One region of the Micromonospora sp. CMU55-4 genome, then DNA from elsewhere that is predicted to be linked to it. Evidence: riboswitches for the same ligand, from Rfam matches in the RefSeq annotation. Region 1 holds a riboswitch; each other region holds the start of a gene.
What was found. Region 1 has a riboswitch for cyclic di-AMP ahead of HA073_RS27775 (transglycosylase family protein). Riboswitches for the same ligand answer to the same signal wherever they lie in the genome.
Positions count from the first base shown of each region.

Region 2: it holds a riboswitch for cyclic di-AMP, as region 1 does, so the genes downstream of both, HA073_RS31150 (NlpC/P60 family protein) here and HA073_RS27775 (transglycosylase family protein) in region 1, are expected to answer to the same signal.
Region 3: it holds a riboswitch for cyclic di-AMP, as region 1 does, so the genes downstream of both, HA073_RS12335 (C39 family peptidase) here and HA073_RS27775 (transglycosylase family protein) in region 1, are expected to answer to the same signal.
Region 4: it holds a riboswitch for cyclic di-AMP, as region 1 does, so the genes downstream of both, HA073_RS04555 (hypothetical protein) here and HA073_RS27775 (transglycosylase family protein) in region 1, are expected to answer to the same signal.

Region 1 is NZ_JAAOLH010000021.1:83,000-86,229, forward strand. It holds gene HA073_RS27765 (M4 family metallopeptidase) at 1-150, shown strand, start outside; gene HA073_RS27770 (YbaB/EbfC family nucleoid-associated protein) at 285-734, opposite strand; gene HA073_RS27775 (transglycosylase family protein) at 918-1,562, opposite strand; cyclic di-AMP (ydaO/yuaA leader) riboswitch at 1,561-1,706, opposite strand; gene HA073_RS27780 (LLM class flavin-dependent oxidoreductase) at 1,879-3,230, shown strand, end outside.
Region 2 is NZ_JAAOLH010000008.1:298,213-301,442, forward strand. It holds gene HA073_RS16945 (N-acetylmuramoyl-L-alanine amidase) at 1-1,461, opposite strand, end outside; cyclic di-AMP (ydaO/yuaA leader) riboswitch at 1,700-1,837, shown strand; gene HA073_RS31150 (NlpC/P60 family protein) at 1,851-2,882, shown strand; gene dcd (dCTP deaminase) at 2,947-3,230, opposite strand, start outside.
Region 3 is NZ_JAAOLH010000005.1:318,128-321,357, forward strand. It holds gene HA073_RS12325 (CDP-glycerol glycerophosphotransferase family protein) at 1-169, shown strand, start outside; gene HA073_RS12330 (alpha/beta fold hydrolase) at 178-924, opposite strand; gene HA073_RS12335 (C39 family peptidase) at 1,170-2,003, opposite strand; cyclic di-AMP (ydaO/yuaA leader) riboswitch at 2,209-2,349, opposite strand; gene HA073_RS12340 (hypothetical protein) at 2,650-3,230, opposite strand, start outside.
Region 4 is NZ_JAAOLH010000002.1:281,407-284,636, forward strand. It holds gene HA073_RS04550 (carbonic anhydrase) at 1-620, shown strand, start outside; gene HA073_RS04555 (hypothetical protein) at 682-1,707, opposite strand; cyclic di-AMP (ydaO/yuaA leader) riboswitch at 1,711-1,842, opposite strand; gene HA073_RS04560 (YibE/F family protein) at 1,997-3,230, opposite strand, start outside.

The sequences.
Region 1 (3,230 bases):
AACCTGAACAAGGCCACCGGCTACGTGCAGCGGTCCTTCGACATCTCGTCGCTCGCAGGCACCACGGCGACCATCTCGTTCAGCGGCGTGGAGGACAGCTCACTGCAGACGTCCTTCGTCGTCGACGACACCGCGGTCACCCTGAGCTGACCGTGGCGTAGCGCGGCCGGTCGTCGTCCTCCCGGCGGCCGGCCGCATCGTCGTGCCGGGCGGTGCCGCGTCGCGCGTGGCCGCCGCCGCGTGCCGGGGCGGCGCCGCGTCGTGCCGGGCCGTGTGCGGTCGGGTCAGGCCGGACGCCCGGCCTGGGACGCCGTGCCGCGGTCGCGGTGGATCCGCGCGGCCGCCTCGTGCATCGCGCGACCGAACAGCTCGGCCTGGTCACCCATGCTGCCGAGCCGGGCGGCGAGCGCGTCGGCGTCGGCCCGCGCCGACGCGCTGACCCGGGCGTCCAGCTCGGACAGCGCGGCGTTGGCGGCGGCGGTGACATGTCCGCAGAGGACGTCGAGGGGCTCGCCGGCCAAGTCCGGGTCGATCGTCACGGAATCCAGCCGGCCACCCTGAACGGCGACCGCGCGGACCCGGCCGTCGGCTGCGGTGCCCTCGGCGCGCAGCAGGTCGCCCGGCTCGCCGTCGGCGTGCTCCGAGGCCCGGGAGCGCATCGCGGTGAGCGCCTGCTGCGTGCGGGTCAGCAGTTCGTCGATGCTCGCGGCCGCCGAGAACGGATCGTTGGTCATTTCCGCGCTTTCTTCACGTCTGAGCCGATCATCGTGACCCTAGCAACCGGCTCCGACGAATCGCGGTCAGCGGCCGTCACGGGTGGCGTCCGGCGCCGCGAGCAGGCCGGACACCGGCGGCGCGGCGTGTCGCGGGCGGCCGGACGCCCGGCCGGGTCGAACCGGCCGGGCGTCCGGACCAGATCAGCGCAGACGCAGCCGCTGACCGGGGAAGATCAGGCCGGGGTCGTCGCCGACCACTGCCCGGTTGCGCTCGTGCAGGGCGCGCCAGCCACCGTCGACGCGCTGCGCCACGGCGATCTCCGACAGCGTGTCCCGGCGCCGGACCACGTACGTCCCGGCCGACGGCTGCGGCGCTGACGTCGTCGCGGCCCGCTCCGGCGCGGCCTTGCGCGTGGCGGCCCGCTTCGGGGCGGACTTCTTCGAGGTGGCCTTCTTCGGGGCCGCCCGCTCGGACCGGGTCGCCGCGGCGTTCGCCGAGCCGCCCTTCTTGCCGCAGACCGGCCACGCGCCGATGCCCTGGCCGCGCAACACCTTCTCCGCGACGGCGATCTGCTCGGACCGGCTGGCCAGGTCGGCGCGGGCGGCGTACTTCTGGCCGCCGTAGCCGTTCCAGGTGGCGCGGGAGAACTGGAGCCCGCCGTAGTAGCCGTTGCCGGTGTTGATCTTCCAGTTGCCGCCGGACTCGCAGCGCGCGACCGCGTCCCAGTTGACGCCCGCGCTGGCCGGTGTGGCCGGGCCGAACAGGCTCGCGGCGCCGACGGCGGCGCCGGCCAGGACCGCTCCGAGAGCGGTACGGCGGCTTCGGGCCGAGTATGCAGTTGCCATGTGGATTCCTCCACGCCGACGAGGTGAGCTGTCGGGTTCGGGCCGAGGAGCCCGGCCGCCGGTGGCGGCTTCACCCCGAGGTGACGATGCACCGTGGAACGTGTGGTTCCCCCGCTCCCGCACGAGGTTCGGTTACCGGGGCCGGCGGCGGGATTTGGCGTTTCCGGCCCGCGGTGCCCGCGAATGCGAACGAAACCGACGCTAAGGACGGTTTGCGACGATCGTCCACTTCTTGTGATGGTGTTCACCCGGCCGGGCTACCACCTGTGGAGCTACCGTGGCAGGGCCGAGCAAGATCACGGGAGGGGCGGGACGGATGACCGATCACGGACACGAGCTCACCTTCGGCGGCTTCATCACGCCCGCCGCCGGGCAGCCCGACCAGGTGGTGGCGCTGGCCACGCTCTGCGAACAGGTCGGGCTGGACCTGGTCACGTTCCAGGACCACCCGTACCAGCCGGGGTTCCTGGACACCTGGACGCTGATGTCCTACGTGGCCGCCGTCACCGAGCGCATCCGCCTGGCCGGCAACGTGCTCAACCTGCCGCTGCGCCAGCCGGTGGTGCTGGCCCGCAGCGTGGCCAGCCTGGACCTGCTCACCGGCGGCCGGGTCGAGATGGGACTCGGCGCGGGTGCGTTCTGGGACGCGATCGAGGCGACGGGCGGGCGGCGCCTGTCCCCCGGCGCGGCGGTCGAGGCCCTGGACGAGGCGATCCGGGTGATCCGCGAGGTCTGGGACACCGACCGCCGCGGCATGATCCGCGTCGACGGCGAGCACTACCGGGTGGTCGGCGCCAAGCGCGGTCCGGCGCCCGCGCATCGGGTGGGCATCTGGGTCGGCGCGTACAAGCCGCGCATGCTGCGCCTGGTCGGCCGCGCCGCGGACGGCTGGCTGCCCTCCCTGTCCTACCTGCCCAAGGGCCCCGACGAGCTGCCCGCCCTGAACGCGCTCGTGGACGAGGGCGCGCAGGCCGCCGGGCGCGACCCGGCCGAGATCCGCCGCATGCTCAACGTGACCGGCACGTTCGCGCGCTCGTCGGCCGGCTTCCTGGCCGGGCCGCCGGAGCAGTGGGTGGAGGAGCTGGCCGGGCTCACGCTGGAGCACGGCATCACCACGTTCATCCTCGGCAGCGACGAGCCGCGCGCGATCCAGATCTTCGCCCAGGAGGTCGCGCCGGCGGTCCGCGAACTCGTCGCCGCCGAGCGCACCGCACCCGGCAGCGGGGCCCGCGCGGTCGCCGACGACACGGCCGCCACCGGCGGCGCGGCCACGCTGGCGGTCACCCCCACCCCGGACCCGGGGGTACGTCTGAGCGCGCGCCGCCCCTGGGACGAGTCGACCCGGCCGACCGCCCCGCCGCCTCCGGCCGGCCAGGTCTACCCACCCCGGGGGCAGGCCGCCGGGCAGCACCTGGTGGACGTGCACGACCACCTGCGCCAGGAGCTGGCCCAGGTGCGCGACCTGCTGGAACAGGTCAAGCGGGGCGCCGTCTCGCCGGGCCGGGCGCGGGCGGCGCTCAACGAGATGACCATGCGGCAGAACAACTGGACGCTCGGGGCGTACTGCGCGGCCTACTGCACCATGGTCACCCAGCACCACGGGCTGGAGGACGCCTCGATCTTCCCGCACCTGCGCCGCTCCGAGGCCGGGCTGGCGGCCGTGCTCGA
Region 2 (3,230 bases), on a different contig from region 1:
GCGCGAGGGGCACGGCTGCGCCGGCGGGGTGGGCGTCGGGACGCCCGGCGGCTGCTGGTTGCAACCGGTGAACGCGGGCCGGTTGGTGGCGAAGTCCGGGTCGATGGTGACCAGGCCGGTCTTCGCCGTGCCGGTGCCGCGGAACGGCGCCTTCATCAGGTCGAAGTAGTGCGACCAGTCCCAGTAGGGCCCCGGGTCCCAGTGCATGCCGCCCACGTTGGCGGCGGTGATGCCGGGCACGTTGTCGTGGCCGATGATGTGCTGCCGGTCCATCGGGATGCCGAACTTCAGCGCCAGGTGGCGGACCAGCTTGGCGGAGGTGCGGTACATCGCCTCGGTGTACCAGGTGCCCTGGCCGGCGAAGCCCTCGTGCTCCAGGCCGATGGACTTGGCGTTGACGTACCAGTTGCCGGCGTGCCAGCCCACGTCCTTGGTCTTGATGTGCTGGGCGATGTAGCCGTCCACCGAGCGCAGCGTGTAGTGCCAGCCCAGGTAGTCGGCCCGCTTCACCAGGTCGACGCTCGGGCCGAAGTAGCCCTCGGTGTCGTGGATGACGATGTACTCGATCTTCTGCTGCTTCGGCCGGTCAGCCAGGTCGTGGTTGCCGTAGTCGCCCGGGTCGTCGCTGAGCTGCTCGTAGGGCGCGGGAATCCACTCGCAGGCCAGCCGGACCGGGCACTCCAGCCCGTCCGGCCGCTGCGCGGTGCGCAGGCCGAGGCGGGCCAGCCGGGAGCGGTCCGGCTTCGCGGCGGTGGCGGCGAGCGTGACCCGCTGGCCGTCGTCGGTGGTCCGGGTGGCGCCCTGGCCGAGCTGGTCGTAGACCTCGTCGGCGAAGGCCGCCGCCGCGTCGGCGGTGTCCGCGCCGGAGTAGCGGGCCACCGCGGCGTACCAGGCCGCCGGGTCGGTGCCGGCGCCGACCGGCCCGCCCAGAGCCTTCTGGTACGACGACAGCAGCGCCGCGCCGCCGCGGATGTTCGCGGCCGGGTCGGTGCGCAGCGTCCCCGCGTCCAGCCCGGTGAGCGCGGCGGCCGCGTCGAGCGTCTGGAGCGAGGCGCTCGGCAGCGGCGTCTCCCGCGTCGGCGCGGCGGCGGTGGCCGGGTCGAGCTTCAGCGGCCGGGAGTCGTCGCCGCGCGGGTCCTCGTCCTCGTCGACGTGGGCGCTGCCCGGCGTGGCGAGGATGTGCGCGGCGTCGGTCAGGTGCATCGGGCCGTAGCCGCCGCTGGTGCTGGGCTGACCCGGGTGGGTGTCCCAGCGGGACTCCAGATAGGAGACACCGAGCAGCACGTTCTGGGGCACGCCGTACTCGGCCGCGGCGGCGGCGTATTGTTGTTGCCGGTCGCTCGCGGGCGCGGACGTGTCCGGCGCGGCGGTAACCGGGCCGGTGGTCGCCAGCGCGGTGGCCGTGGCCACGGCGGCGGCGAGCAGTATCCGTCTGCCCGACGGCGGGGCGGAGAGATGCATCGAACCTCCTGGACAGGGATGGGGGTCACTGCGTTTCCACCCTCACTCCGCACACCCGCGACGGTCAATACCTTTCCAGTAAGTAATCAGTCGTGAAAGAAAATTTCACCTCCGTGCGCGGTGTGGCGCTGGATCGCGTACGGAGTGTCACGGCGCTGGAAGTTGCGGATCGATAACGGTGGTCCCTACTCTGGTGAATCGTCGGCCGCACGTCTCACCGTCCAACCCGGTCGGTGACGGTCCGACACCGCCGAGTCGCCTCCGGGCGAGCCGGGGAACCAGGTACCTGGGGTGAATCCGCAGCACTGCTGCGGTAGGGCGGCTCCCTTCCCGCCCGAATCCGTCAGCTAACCCGGTAGGCGGTACGGAAGAAGGAGTACGGACGCCCGGTGGCACTCCATGCCCCGCGGCCGTCGTCGAACCGGTCGGTCGACCGGTCCAGCGCCGCGCCGCGTTCCCGCTGGTCCCGCTTCACCACCGCCCTCGCCGCACTGGTCGGCACCGCCGTCGTACTGACCGGCGGCGCCACTGCGGCACACGCCGAACCCTCGGTCGCCGAGATCGAGGCCCAGATCGACCGCGACTGGAACAAGCTCGAACCGGTCATCGAGCAGGTCAACGACGTACGCGAGCAGCTCGCCGCGCGGCGCAGGCAGGCCGACGCGCTCGGCCGCCAGATCGCACCCCTCCAGGCGCGGGTGGACGCCGCGCTCGGTCAGGTGGGCGGCCTCGCCGCCGACGCCTACAAGGCCGACAACCTCTCCACGGTCAACGCGCTGCTCGGCAGCCGCTCACCCGGTGACCTGGTCGACGGCCTGGAGCTGCTCGACCGCTTCGCGCACCGCCAGCACGAGCAGGTGCGCTCGGTCGCCGCGCTGCGCGACGAGCTGGCGGCGAAGAAGAAGCCGCTGGACGAGATGATCGCCGGCCTGGCGCGCACCGAGGCCCAGCTCGCGGCGAAGAAGAAGCAGATCGACGCCGAGATCGCCAAGCTGGAGAAGCTGCGGCTCAAGGTGTACGGCAAGGGCGGCGGCGGCCCGCTGCGCCCGGCGCCCTGCCCGGCCGGCTTTCCCGGCGGCCCGGCCGGTGCGGCGGTGAAGTTCGCCTGCGCCCAGATCGGCAAGATCTACGTCTGGGGCGCCGCCGGCCCGGACCACTTCGACTGCTCGGGCCTCACCATGGCGGCCTGGGCCAAGGGCGGCGTCTCGCTGCCGCACAGCGCACGCCAGCAGCACGGCGTGACGAAGCGCATCAGCCGGGCCGAGCTGCGCGCCGGCGACCTCGTCTTCTACTACAGCGACCTGCACCACGTGGCGATGTACGTGGGCGACGGCTGGGTGGTGCACGCCTCCCAGTCCGGCAAGCCCATCACGATGAAGCGGGTCGACGACGGCGACATCAACAGCTACGGCCGCGTGTAAGGAAGGGCCCCCTCTTAACGCCTCCGGTAGAGGAGGGGGCCCTTCTTAACAACTGCGGGCGGCGTCAGCGCGTCGGCCAGGTGCGCCAGCTCTGCCAGGACCGGCTCGGCGTCGGGCCGCGCTGCCCCTGGTAACGCGAGCCGTAGACGGCCGAGCCGTACGGGTGCTCGGCCGGCGAGGAGAGCCGGAAGATGCAGAGCTGGCCGATCTTCATGCCGGGCCAGAGCGTGATCGGCAGGTTCGCCACGTTCGACAGCTCCAGCGTGACGTGACCGGAGAAGCCGGGGTCGATGAAGCCGGCTGTCGAGTGGGTCAGCAGACCCAGCCGCCCCAGGCTCGACTTGCCCT
Region 3 (3,230 bases), on a different contig from region 1:
GATCACCGACCTGCTCGACGCCGACCCGAAGGCCGCGCAGCGCTGGGCGGCGCGCACCCGCTACCTGGGCGACTTCCCCGCCGACGCCTACGCCGAGGCGTTCCTCGCCGCCGCCCGCCGCGAGCTGGAGGCCGACTGGGCGGTCCCGGCGCAGCGCGCCGTCGTGTAGGCCCCGCTCTACAGGTACGCGTCGAGCAGGGCGAGCACGGCGGCCGGGTCCTCGACGTGCGCGTTGTGGCCCAGGCCGGGCAGGGTGGCCACCGGCACGCCCAGCTCCTTGAGCTGCGCGTCGCTCACCATCGGGTCCTGCTCGCCGCGGGCCAGCAGCACCGGCACGCCGGTCGCGGCCAGCAGGGCGGGCAGCCGAGGCTCGCCGACCGCGAACGCGGCCGGGTCCATCGCCAGCCGCCAGCGGCCGTCGACCCGCCGCAGCCCCGCCTCCACCACCGGGTGGTCCGGGGCGAACAGCCCGGCCAGCCCCGAGACGCGCAGGTAGCGGCGGGCCGCCTCGTCCCGGGTGGCGAACCAGGTGACCGGCCGGGCGGCCAGTTCGCTCGCCTTCGCCAGCTCGGCCGGGGACCAGACCGCCTTGATGCCGAGCCCCACCACCGCGTCCACCGGAAGAGCCCGCTGCCGGGCCGCGAGCGCCAGCGCCACCACCCCGCCGAGCGAGTGCCCGAGCAGCACCAGCCGGTCGTGCGGGCCCAGCCGGAGCGGACCGAGCCCGTCCGCGACGCGCTGGGCCAGGGCGTCGAACGAGTAGCCGTCGAGCGGCGGCGACCAGCCGTGGCCGGCCAGGTCGGGGGCGAGCCAGCGCCCGGGCCAGCGGCGCTCCAGCAGCGGCGCCCAGGGCAGCCACACCTCGCCGGTGGCGCCCATGCCGTGCAGGAGAATCAGGTGCCGGTTCCCCGTCGCATCGCCCATTGGCGCAGTCTGCCACCGCCCGCCCCGGACACGCGAGACCGAACCCGCCCCGCCCAAACCGCCCGCCCTCGCCCTCGCCGCCGATCTTGGAGTTGTGGTGCCTCCCATAGCGGGGTGAGCCGGGCATACCAGGCGCCACAAGTCCAAGATCGGCGCGCCGAGAGGGCGGCGGGCGAGGGGCGGGCGGGGACGGGGAAGGCCGGCGCCCCGGGACGGGGTGCCGGCCTTCGCAGGGTGCGGGGCGGTCAGGCGGAGTAGCCGCGGCTGGCGATCCAGTGCGCCAGGTCGATCGTGGTGAGCCAGTACGACGGCAGCGACGGGTCGGCCGAGTCGGCGATCCGGACGGTCCGGCCGTCGTCCTTGTAGCCGATCACCGCGACGTAGTGGCCGCCGGGGAACGAGTGCCAGCCGCCGTTGGTGTCGGTGGCGGTGCCGGCGACGTTCGCGACGACCCCCCGGCCGTTGCTGATCGCCTCGACCACGTCGGCCTGGAGCCGGTCCATCTGGGCCGGGCTGGCCGAGCCGGGAATCATCCGGGTCCGGTACGGGTTGCCCTTGACCTGCTGGTTGAGCACGCGCGTGGTGTCCTCGGCCGAGTTGGTGCCCATCTCGGTGGTGCCGAGCGGGCCGGCGAGTGCGTCCTGGCTGCGCTCGATGCCGGTGGCGCTGAGCGCGTTGCGCACGGCGGCCGGGCCGCAGTAGTAGTAGTTGATCTGCGCCTGGTAGTCGTAGTCCAGCGTCTTGCTCGACGGCGGCTTCGGCGCGGCCTTGGTGACGTCCGGGTCCGCCGCGGCCTTCTTCGCCGACGGGGAGGCGCTGGGCGACTTGCTGGGCTCGGCGCTCGGCGACGCCGGCGGGACGACGATGCGCGCCTCGCCGCGGCTGGCGGGCTCGCCGAGCCGTGCGCCGAGTTCGGCGACCGAGGCGGTGTTCTCCTGCCGGACCGGGGCGTCCTCACCCGCGGCGAGGGCGGTGCCGGCGCCGGCGGCCAGCACGAGCGCCGCGGCCGATCCGGCGATGATCTGGTACGGGCGTTCGGTGGCGATCCGCCGCAGCTGACGCTTCAGGTGGTGCTTCACGAAATCCTCCACGGGGGGCGTGATCGGCACACGCCGGCCCGGCACGTGGAGGGGTTCACACGTGCTGGCAGGCCGGATGGGCCGGGGAACGGGTACGCCCGCGATGCCGGGCGCCCAGGGGCGGTTTGCCGGTCGCGTCAGGCGAGCGCGGGTACCGCGGAGCCGTGGAGGCGGGGGGACGATCGAGGGGTGGGCACGAGGATGGGACTCCTTCCGTGGCCGCCGACCGGGTTAGCTGACGGATTCGGGCGGGAAGTACGCCCTACCGCGGCAGTGGCCGCGGATTCACCCCGATGGTGCTCATGGTTCCCCGGTTCGTGATGACACGATTAGGCGGGTCGGCGCGGCGTCGCCTTCTGCGATCGGTTACCGCACCGGACGCGCCGACACTACCGGCGGGTACTGCCCCTGCCAAGCGCTCCCACCTGCGTAAACATGATCCCCGGTAACGGATTTCGGAACAGCCGGTTACTCACTTCACTCAATGGGACAAGCGGTGGTGACGGCGCCCGGGAGGCGAAAAGGGGACAGACGGCGAGCGCCTGACCGGCAATGGCGCGGCTCATTGGCCTGTTCTGCGCTCCACGCCCGTTTCGGCGCCGGGGGTGAGCCGGCTCACCACATTCCGGGTAACAATTCGGTCGCCTCAGCCGACCCGGGCCGGACGCCAGCGGGCGTTGCGGACGGACGCGCCGACCGGCAGGGGGATCGTCGCCACGCCGCGGGACACCGGGGCGGGCCGCACCGCCAGGGTGGCCGCGTACGCCTCGGCGGCGAGCGTACGGGCGGCCTCGGCGGCCAGTTCGGCGTCCCGCCACGCCTGCCGCTCCCGCTCGGCGGCGCTCTCCCAGCCGGCCCGGCGCCGGTCCCGTACGGCCCGGGCCAGCACGATCTCCTGCTCGGCCGGGTGCCGGCGCGGGTCCCACCCGTTGCGGCGCGCCAGCACGTCGGCGAGTTGCCGGGCGGACAGGTCGCCGCGCCAGTGCGCCGTCATGGCGGCGTGGTGCAGCCAGCGCTCCCGGGCCGCGTACTCCGCCGGGGTGCGCGGGGTGCGCGGGGCGGCCAGCGGGGCGGCCCCGGCCAGCCGGCGGGCGGCGCTGTCCGCCTCGTCGTACGCGGTCCAGGCGCGTTCCGCCTCGTCCTGCGCGGCCAGCCACCGTTCCCGGCGGCGACGGGCCGTCTGGGCGGCCCCGGCGGCGGCCACCGCCACCTCCTCGGCGTACCGGA
Region 4 (3,230 bases), on a different contig from region 1:
GTGCCGGCAACCACCGGTTCGTCACCGGTGTGCCGCAGCATCCGAATCAGGACGCCGGGCACCGGGCGGCGGTGGCCGACGGCCAGCACCCCTTCGCGGTGATCGTCGGCTGCTCCGACTCGCGGCTCGCCGCGGAGATCATCTTCGATCGAGGTCTCGGTGACCTCTTCGTGGTGCGTACCGCCGGGCACACCGCCGGGCCCGAGGTGCTCGGCAGCGTCGAGTACGCGGTCACCGTGCTCGGCACGCCGCTCGTGGTGGTGCTCGGGCACGACTCCTGCGGCGCGGTCCAGGCCGCCCGGGAGGGGGTCCGGACCGGCGCCGCTCCGGCCGGGCACCTGGGAGCGGTGGTGGACGCGGTCTCGCCCAGCCTGCTGCGCGCCGCCCGGCAGGGCATCGACGACCTCGACGGCATCATCGACGTCCACATCGCGCAGACCGTGGAGACGCTGCTGGCCCGGTCCTCCGTGCTGGCCGAGCGGGTCGCGGCGGGCCGGTGCACGGTGGCGGGGATGTCGTACCGGCTCTCCGGCGGCGAGGTGCGGACAGTGGCGCAGGTCCCGGCGTCACTGCCCGCTCCCTCGTCGCCGGCGGACGCGGACGCGGCGCTGGCCGGCTGACCGGAGCGCCGGACGACGAAGGGGCCGCCCACGGGGGCGGCCCCTTCTTGCTGCGTCCAGGTCAGAGCATCGACATGTGGACGTGGTCGGTGTGGTTCGACGGCCCGCTGTACGACCTCCAGCCGGTGGCCGGGAACCAGATCTGCCGGTTCCAGATCACGTAGTAGATGCCCAGCCGGTCGGCGTTGCGGATGAGGAAGGCGGCCACGTCGTTGCCGTACTTGCGGGTGTCGTTGTTGTGCCAGGGTGAGAAGCCGCTGTTCTGCAGCGACCAGTCGCACGCCTTGCCCTTGGGGTGCTCCCACGGCCCGCCCGGCCGGTAACAGCCCACGAAGCGCGTGTAGCCGGCGCGCCGGACCTCCTTGTAGGCGTGCAGCGTCCGCGGCGTGATGCAGCCCGAGGTGGTCGGGTCGTTCTCGCTGCACGACTCGGCCTTCCAGCCGCCGTCGGCGGTGCGGCCGGGGCCGATCTTGGCGACCGGTGAGGTGGCGTCGACCAGGCCGCCGGTGAAGCCGAGGCCGCCGACGAGCTTGAGGGCGCGTTCGGCCTGCACCTTCTCGCGCTCCATCGCGTTCTTCTGCTTCTCCTGCTCGCGCACCTCGGCGTCGAGCGCGATCTTGGCCGTCTCGGCGCGGTTCTTGACCGCGTTGATGGCGGCCAGGCGCTGCGCGTTGAGGAGGTTCAGCTCGTCCAGGGCGTTGACGCGGCGGACGAACGAGTCGGGCGAGTTGCTCTCCAGCAGCATCGCCATCGCGCCCATCCGGCCGGTCCGGTAGGACTGGGCGGCGAGCTGGTTGACCTGCGGGCTGAGCGCCTCGAGTTCGGCCTGTGCCGCCTGTACCTCGGCGGCCAGCCGCCGCTGGCGGTCCTGCGACTTGGCCAGCTTCGCCTTCGCCTGGAGGAAGTTCCGGTTGGCGCTGTCGATCGCCTCGGTGATGAGCGGTGGTTCGCCGTCCTCCTCGTGCCCGGACGGCTTCGGGGCCGCCGCGGCGGGGGCCGCCGTCGCCGAGTTCGGCCCGGCCAGCACTGCCAGCGAGGCCAGCACGGCCACCAGGGGTGTCAGCCAGCGGCGCAGGGGTGGCGTCACAGTGTTCCCTTCCGTCGGCCGCCGACCGGGTTAGCTGACGGGTTCGGGACGGAAGTGGCCCCTACCGCTCGCGCGGATTCACCCCATGTACCTGGTTCCCCGGCTCGCCCGCAGGCGATTGGGCGGCGGCACCGCTGGCGCCGGTGCGCGCCTTCGGCGGTGACCGGCAGCGAGGTTACCCGACAGCACTCCTGCGGATCTACGTCCGGAAGCCGACCAATAGCGAGATTTCGCCGTGGCGCACCGTGACCAGCGTCGCGTTTGAAATCGATGGTCACCGTGCGGAGTGTCACCATGTCGCCTCCGTACTCTTTCCGCCGCCGAGCGCCTCCAGCGCGTCGTCGCGTCCGGCCGGCGGACGGGGCGGCGGGGGTACGGGCGACGCCGGCTCCGGACCGGGCGCGCGCCGTCCGGCGGTGGTCACGATCGCGGCCAGTGCGGTCGTCAGCGGTACGGCGGCGATCAGGCCGAGCGTGGCCACCGCGCTGCGGACGATCTCCTGGGCGAGGAACTCGCTGGTGAGGATCTGGCTCACCGGGCGGGAGTCGGCGACCAGCAGGAGCAGCAGCGGCAGCGACGCGCCCGCGTACGCCAGCACGATGGTGTTGACGGTGGACGCGATGTGGGCCCGGCCGACGCGGGTCGCCGCCCGGTAGAGCTGCCGCCGGGACAGCCCCGGGTTGGCGTGCGCGAGTTCGGTGACGGTGGCCGCCTGGGTGACGGTGACGTCGTCCAGCACGCCCAGCGAGCCGATGATGATGCCCGCCAGCAGCAGTCCGTGCAGGTCCACGTCGCCCTGGAACATGGACAGGGTGGTGGCGTCCTCGCTGCCGAAGCCGGTCAGGTGGGTGGCGGACGTGGCGAGCAGGCCGAGCACGCCGGTGATCACGAGGCTGCCGAGCGTGCCGAGCACCGCCACCGACGTCTGCGCGGTGATCCCGTGCGTCAGGTAGAGCACCACGAACATGATCAACGCGGCGCCCACGATCGCCACCAGCAGCGGCGGCTGGCCGCCACCGATGCCGGGCAGCACGAAGCCGAGCAGGATGGCGAAGCTGGCCGCCAGGCCGCCGAGCGCGGCGAGCCCGCGCCAGCGGCCGAACGCCACGATCGCGGCGGCGAAGAGCACCAGCAGCCAGATCAGCGGTGTGCCGCGCTGGTGCTCGGCGATGTTGTAGGACTTCATCGAAGGGTCGGCCGGGTCGATCAGCTCGACCAGGACGATCTTGTCGCCGACCTCGACCCGGGGCGCGCCCGGTCCGGCCGGGAGCGGCGTCTCGACCTGCCGTCCCGCGTCCGGGCCCTGCTCGGCGGCGACGGTCGCGGTGCCGCAGGGGCCGCCCGCGCCCTCCGGGGCCTCCGGCGTCGGCGGGCAGGGTTCGGTGACCACCCGGGTCACGGTGCCGTGGTAGCGGGGGACGTCCGCGCCGCCGACCGGCTCCCGGTCCTGCCGGGGCCAGAGCACCAGCGCGGCGATCACGGTGAGCGCGAACAGCGGCACCACCACGGCGACGAGCAGCCGC